Regions from separate parts of the Chryseobacterium sp. RLHN22 genome, predicted to be linked through region 1. Evidence: riboswitches for the same ligand, from Rfam matches in the RefSeq annotation. Region 1 holds a riboswitch; each other region holds the start of a gene.

Region 1 (2,270 bases):
AATATTTAATTTATATCTTTGAGCTATAAATATCCATTATAATGAATTTCATCAACAAAGCAATCTATTTATTGATATTCAGTATTTTTTCTTTTGCATTGATTAATGCCCAAAGTAAAGTTCCTTTTGGTGTTGTTAAGGCTGAAGACGGCTATGCAATGGTACGTGTACACAAGGAAGATTACCGAAAAATCGTCGACAAAATAAGAATGCGAAAAGGAGATGTTTTTGTTTATGTAAAGCCAGCTCCCGGCGAAACCGAATGGATATGGATCAAGTATCCCGAAAAAGAAGAGCTTCCCAAACCTTTTGTAAGATACGACAGTCTTACAAAAGAAGGAATGGTAAATAAAGGTCGTATTGCATTTATTGACCAGCTTCCAAAATTTACTCCAACCCTTTCTAAAAACGGAAGATCGATTACTTTTATAGATAACAATAATCCTAAAATCCCGGCCAATCAAAGAACCAAAGTCGTGATTGACATTTATCCTTCCAGCGCTAAATTCAAAAAGCAGGAAAAAGATGCAGAAGGAAATATCGTTAAAATCGACAAAACAAAAACCTGGGGAATCGGGAAAGAGCTCCCGGAAGATTTAAAGGAGATCAAATCTGTACGCGTCCAGCAACCCGGAAGAGGTTCTGTATTCGTGAGAGAAGCGATCAAAAATATGTTTAATCCCACGATGGATTTTGAAAATATGGGGGTAACTGCCATTGATGATGACCATATTTATCTTTATATGATCAACGGATCCGGAGAAAACAGATATACTACCTTCTGGACAATCAAAGAAGGAAGAGCAATCAGTCAGATTGTTTATGCCAATCCCGAATAAATTCTGAAAATTTCATTTTATTATTCTTATTTTTGCACCCGAAAAAGGTTAAACTTTAGGCATTTTGCCTTGCTTAAAACTTTTCAGGAAACTGGTTCTGTTTAGCTACAGATTAAAAGGGAATCGTGTGAAAATCACGAACTGTCGCGCAACTGTAAGTAACTGAAGTCTTTATAATAAGTCACTGTCTCATTTACGAGATGGGAAGGCATAAAGATGTTACAAGTCAGGAGACCTGCCTTTTCTTTAGACAAAAACTTTCGCGATTTGAAGTTTATTGATCTCATTATTTTCAGAAAACTTGTGTTTCTGAATTATTCTGTGGATTCCAATTCATTTCATTTCGCTTTAATTAATAATGAAATATGACTACAGAAGAAAGAATTCAATTATCGGAAACCAGAATTTTCAAAGCCGTTTTTCCTAATACAACCAATCATTACGATACTCTTTTCGGTGGAACTGCGATGCAGCTTATGGATGAAGTAGCTTTTATTACTGCTACAAGATTTGCAAGAAAACGTGTTGTTACCGTAAGCAGCGATAAAATTGATTTTAAAAAACCTATTCCTGCCGGAACAATTGTTGAGCTAATCGGACGGGTTTCCCATGTTGGAACTACAAGTATGAAAGTAAATGTAGAAATCTATACCGAACAGATGTATTCTTATGAAAGAGAAAAAGCGATTGTGGGAGATTTTACTTTCGTTGCGATTGACGAATTTAAGAAACCAATTCAAATTCTATAAATGAAAAATTTCGGCGACCTTCGGTCGCCGAAATTTCAGTTCAGATTATTTTTCGATGGTTTCGGTGGGCTTTGCCTGCCGAAACCTTTTATTTTATTTCCCACAGATTTCTCGGATTTTCACAGATAATTGAGCATAAATTCCAGAAAATCTAAAGCATCTTTGTTATTAATTTAAAAAACTTTCAAATTCTGATACACAAGCTACCTCAGAACTTTTTCGGATTCAAGATTTAAATTTAAAAGATGATGAAAAGCTTCTCCCATTTCGTCAGAAGCTCTGCTTATCGCATTTTCCAGCATATTTCTAATTTGCAGTTCGGTCACTTTAGCTTCCGTCCAGCTTTTTCCTGATGTGTGGGAATTCAGGATAAAAGGCATGATTCGATCAATGGCACAGGCAAAAATTGCATCGGGCGTCTCTTCTTCTTCAAATTCCAGCCAAAGATTAAAAAATTCTGAACGAAGCGGCTCATCTAAAATTCCGAAAATATTCTGGGCAGAAAGTTTCTCTCTTTCGAACTTGCCGACCATTGCCGCTTCATCGAAAAGGAAAGTATCGCCGGCTTCAATTTCGACCAAATCATGAATGGATAACATTCTTATAACTCTCAAGAGATCAATATCGGCTCTGTTTTTTGCATAAGGAAAGAGAATCTGAGCCAAAATAATGATCTGCCATG
Region 2 (2,270 bases), on a different contig from region 1:
TCTTCCTGCGTGAGCCAGCTGAATTCCTATTTTACTCTCTGAATTTTCATGAACAAATTCAACGATTTTTTGTAGGTTTTCTGCCTGTTCATCATTCCAGATCCCCATACAATGATTGGTAATTCTTCCTCTCGGCTCTACTCCTGTTGCCTCCACTATGAGAAGCCCCGTTCCGCCCTGAGCACGACTTCCGTAATGAACAAAATGAAAATCATTAGCCAAGCCATTTTCACAAGAATACATACACATTGGTGACATGACCCAACGGTTTTTCAGCTCTACATTTCTGAATTTTATTGGTGAATATAACATTGAATTATTTTTAAAACTTTTTTAAAAATACAAAATTAGTATGATAAACATGCTGTTGCCCAACTCATGAAAAAGGTTTACTTTTATCCCCCTTTTTACGGAAACAAATGAAAAAAGATTTTACAATCAGCTATGATCAGTTTAAAAGTGTCGAGGAGCTTAACGAATTAGAAAAAGATCTTTTCGAAAAAGCTAAATCGGCAAGAGAAAATGCTTATGCACCTTACTCTAATTTTTTTGTAGGATGTGCTGTTCTTCTGGAGAATGGTGAGATTTTTGCAGGAAACAATCAGGAAAATGCGGCTTTTCCTTCCGGACTTTGTGCTGAGCGCACTGCATTATTTTGGATCGGAGCAAATTTCCCTGATCAGAAAGTTAAAAAGATTTTCATAGTAGGCGGTCCTAAAGAGGCTTCAGAAAAAAATCCGCCGATTCCTCCATGTGGAGCCTGCAGACAAAGCATTATTGAATATGAAACCAAGCAGAATGAAAATATTGAGCTTTATTTTTCAAATTTACATGAAGAAGGCATAAAGGTTTCTTCAATTAAAGATCTACTTCCTTTTTATTTTGACGGAACATTTTTATAAATTTTCAACAGCTTATAAACACTAATACAAAAGAGCATATTCAATTTTTTACCGTTAATAAAATTTAATCTTTCTTTTCAAAAGAACTATATTTGCAAAAATTTTGGTTTCCAAAGTATTGGAACGAAGAGGGAATTGGGTGAAACCCCCAAACTGTCCCCGCAACTGTAAATCGCATTTAAAAATTTCTACAAAAAACCACTGCCAAAGCGGGAAGGTGTAGAAAAGCGAAAGTCAGGAGACCTGCCAGAATTCAACCTTTTAAAACATTTGCTTTCGGAGGAAAAGTAAAAATAGTATGAGTACAAAAAGATTATTGATCTTATTTTCTGCGTCTTCATGCCTGACTTTATATCACGGTCAGGAAAAAACCATCGACACAGTATATGTTTTTGACAATCAGATGAAAAAAGTAAAACTTTTTCATACAGTCCAGACATTATCTCCACAAGATATTCAAAAAAACGCTTCCAATCTTTCTGAAGTTCTGCGTTTTCAGTCGCCGGTTTATATTAAAGAAAATGGTCGTGGAGCAGTTTCTTCACCTTCATTCAGAGGAACAACTGCGCAACAGACCGCTTTTGTATGGAACGGAATTAATATTAATTCCCAGTTTTTAGGTCAGGGTGATGTGAATAATATTGCGCTTTTTGGTTATGATGAAATGGAAATAAAATCCGGAGGCGGAAGTGTGATTTACGGAAGCGGGGCCATTGGAGGAAGTATTCATTTAAATAATACATTAAGCTTCAATAAAGGTTTTAGCGGATCATTTAATTCTGAAGTTGCTTCTTTCGGAACCTACAACAACTTTTTACAAGCTGCTTACAGCAATGATAAGTTCAGTTTTAAAGTTTCGGGAAATTACCTCATCAGTCAGAATGATTATGTGGTTCCTGAAGAAAATTATACTAACTGGAACGGTAAATATTACAATACTACGGCAAACATAGGAATCGCTTATAAAATTGCTCCAAAACAGACCATTTCATGGCAAAGCCAGCTTTACAATGCAACGCAAAACTACCCTATTTTCTCTGAAAACGGAAACAGAACCAAATACGAAGCACAAACTTTAAGAAATCTAATCGCTTGGGATTATAACGGTTCAAAAATATCAAACAGTTTCAAAGCGGCTTATACAGAAGACAACTTTCAGTATTTTGGGGTTGAAAATATGCCGAGTACGAGCGGCGGAATCAATAAAAATTATATCTTGAAAAATGATTTTAATTATTTTATTATTCCGAAGCTAAACATTAATATCATCGGAGAATTTCAGCAAAACCAGGGTGAAGGAGAAGGTACTTCGGGAATCGCTAAAGTTTCCAGAAATGTGGGTTCAGTGGCGGGTTTAATAAGGTATTT
Region 3 (2,270 bases), on a different contig from region 1:
GAGCAATATAACCAGAAGGATCTGCAGCATAAATGGTATTATTCACAACATTAAATCCGTATGCAGTTCCATAACTGTTCACGGTAATCGGCGTAACGGCTATTGGTTGAGTATTAATTGATGGTGAAGCAATCGGTGTTTTGTAGATAGAAGCTTCATTCATATAGTAAATATTTGTTCCGTCGGTGTCCATATAAGATGGTTTTACCCCTACAGGAAATGTTGTGCTCGAAGCTACGCTTTGTGTGGTTGTATTATAAACGGTAAGTGTTCCAAAAGATGTTGCTGCATAAGGATCTCCCGAACTCATAATGTACAGAAAATTATCTTTCTCAAAAATACTGTTTGGTGAGTTTCCAACATTTACCTGAGATTCAACGGTGTTGGTTGTAGTATTAATAATATCCATAAACTGATTCAGTCCGTAACCTCCTTTTAATAGAACATACAATTTGTTGTTTTTGCTGAAGATTTTTTCAGGACCGTTTCCTACAGGTATATTGGCTTCGTGAGCATAAGTAGCCAGATTGTAAACTGAAACATAGTTTGTTGACGGTCCATTAGAACCCCAGTTGGTTACATAAAATTTATTTCCGCTAAAAGCGATGTATCTTGGATTGTCAAGATTTGTGGAAATCGTAGTAATTAAAGTAAAATCAGATTTATTAATCACCTTGATTTGGTTAGAAATGTTTAAAACAACAAAAATCTTATCTCCAAAAATTTTAATGTCTTGTGCAGTATCACCTAAAATAGCATTGTTGTTTTTGCTTTTAAAATAATTGTTGGTTACAACCGATTGATTTGAAATGAAAGAAATTTCGGCATTATTGCTTCCCGCTCCGCCCTCATTAAGAACCAGAATTCCTTCTGTTTGTGCACTTGCAAAAAAAGCTACAAATGCAAGAATAAGAAAATAGATTTTCTTCATGATATAATTTAAATTAAAGTTTTATTCCCGAAACTTCACTGCAGGATAAAACATTCATGAAAAAATATCCGAAGATTTGATCTCATAAACTTTTATTCCCGAAAGTTGAAATTTGTCTAAGGCAGGTCTCCTGGCTTGCATCTTATGATAACCTTCCCAAACGTGAGTTCAGTGGCGTCTTTATAATAAGTTGAATAGCTTACAGTTGCGGGTACAGCTCAAGAATTATATTACTTCACTTGATTCCCTATTAATGAACGCTGAGGTTCAACCTTAAACTTTTGCAAAGGTATTATTTAAATTTTGATTGTTGTTTTGCCAATAATTTAATTGTTTTTAAATTATGTTAAATAATAATTATTTATTGAATCATTATTTGTTTATTTAACTAAAAAAGACATATCAAACGATATGTCTTTACTATTTTAATATGAATTATTTCTTAATTAAAACCTTCAATGATTTTTGAGAAATCTTCCAGTTTCAAAGCAGCTCCACCGATAAGACCACCGTCGATATCCGGTTGAGAGAAAATTTCTTTTGCATTGTCTGGTTTTACAGAACCACCGTAAAGAATAGAAATTTCGTCAGCAACTTCCTGTCCGTATTTTTCAGCAATAATTCCTCTGATGTGAGCATGGATTTCCTGCGCCTGTTCCGGAGTTGCAGTTTCTCCTGTTCCAATTGCCCAAACCGGTTCGTAAGCGATAACCACTTTTTTAATTTCTTCTGCAGAAAGTGTGAAAAGAGCTTTTTCAGTCTGAGTTTTTACTACATCGAAATGTTGCCCTGCTTTTCTTTGTTCTAAAGTTTCGCCGTTACAGTAAACAGGAATTAAACCTTTATCCAAAGCCAATTTTACTTTTTTGTTGCAGCTTTCGTCAGTTTCTCCGTGATATTGTCTTCTTTCAGAGTGACCGATTAAAGAACCTGTTGCATCAATTGATTCCAGCATATCTGCAGAAAGTTCGCCCGTGTAAGCTCCGCTTTCGTATTCGCTCATATCCTGAGAAAAAACTCCGATTTCGTCTTTTTCGAAGATGTCTTTTGCCATCATTAAATACAAAGAAGGCGGTGCAATCCAAACTTCGCAATTGGTAGCATTGCTGTTTTTATAACTTAGTAATTGAATCATCAATTGTTGGGCATCAATGACGTTTTTGTTCATTTTCCAGTTTCCTGCAACTATTTTTCTCCTCATAGTTCTATATTATTTTTTTGTTTCTTTTGTTTTTATTATATATAAATTTTAATCTGCGAAATTTGATAAATTTTCGTGAGCTTTTATTTTTTCTCGCAGATTATTTTGATTTAGCAGATTTAAAGATTGTTAACAACT

Evidence for each region. Region 1 has a riboswitch for cobalamin ahead of ACR1PN_RS05745 (acyl-CoA thioesterase). Riboswitches for the same ligand answer to the same signal wherever they lie in the genome.
Region 2: it holds a riboswitch for cobalamin, as region 1 does, so the genes downstream of both, ACR1PN_RS19625 (TonB-dependent receptor plug domain-containing protein) here and ACR1PN_RS05745 (acyl-CoA thioesterase) in region 1, are expected to answer to the same signal.
Region 3: it holds a riboswitch for cobalamin, as region 1 does, so the genes downstream of both, ACR1PN_RS18645 (T9SS type A sorting domain-containing protein) here and ACR1PN_RS05745 (acyl-CoA thioesterase) in region 1, are expected to answer to the same signal.

Annotation. Positions count from the first base shown of each region.
Region 1 is NZ_JBPCHW010000004.1:98,553-100,822, reverse strand. Features, by position in the region: gene ACR1PN_RS05755 (ATP-binding cassette domain-containing protein) at 1-9, shown strand, start outside; gene ACR1PN_RS05750 (hypothetical protein) at 42-839, shown strand; cobalamin riboswitch at 914-1,096, shown strand; gene ACR1PN_RS05745 (acyl-CoA thioesterase) at 1,205-1,588, shown strand; gene ACR1PN_RS05740 (hypothetical protein) at 1,589-1,717, shown strand; gene ACR1PN_RS05735 (HD domain-containing protein) at 1,792-2,270, opposite strand, start outside.
Region 2 is NZ_JBPCHW010000036.1:1,835-4,104, forward strand. Features, by position in the region: gene namA (NADPH dehydrogenase NamA) at 1-312, opposite strand, end outside; gene cdd (cytidine deaminase) at 420-902, shown strand; cobalamin riboswitch at 990-1,167, shown strand; gene ACR1PN_RS19625 (TonB-dependent receptor plug domain-containing protein) at 1,201-2,270, shown strand, end outside.
Region 3 is NZ_JBPCHW010000027.1:28,468-30,737, reverse strand. Features, by position in the region: gene ACR1PN_RS18645 (T9SS type A sorting domain-containing protein) at 1-931, opposite strand, end outside; cobalamin riboswitch at 1,035-1,222, opposite strand; gene tpiA (triose-phosphate isomerase) at 1,374-2,132, opposite strand; gene ACR1PN_RS18635 (GxxExxY protein) at 2,252-2,270, opposite strand, start outside.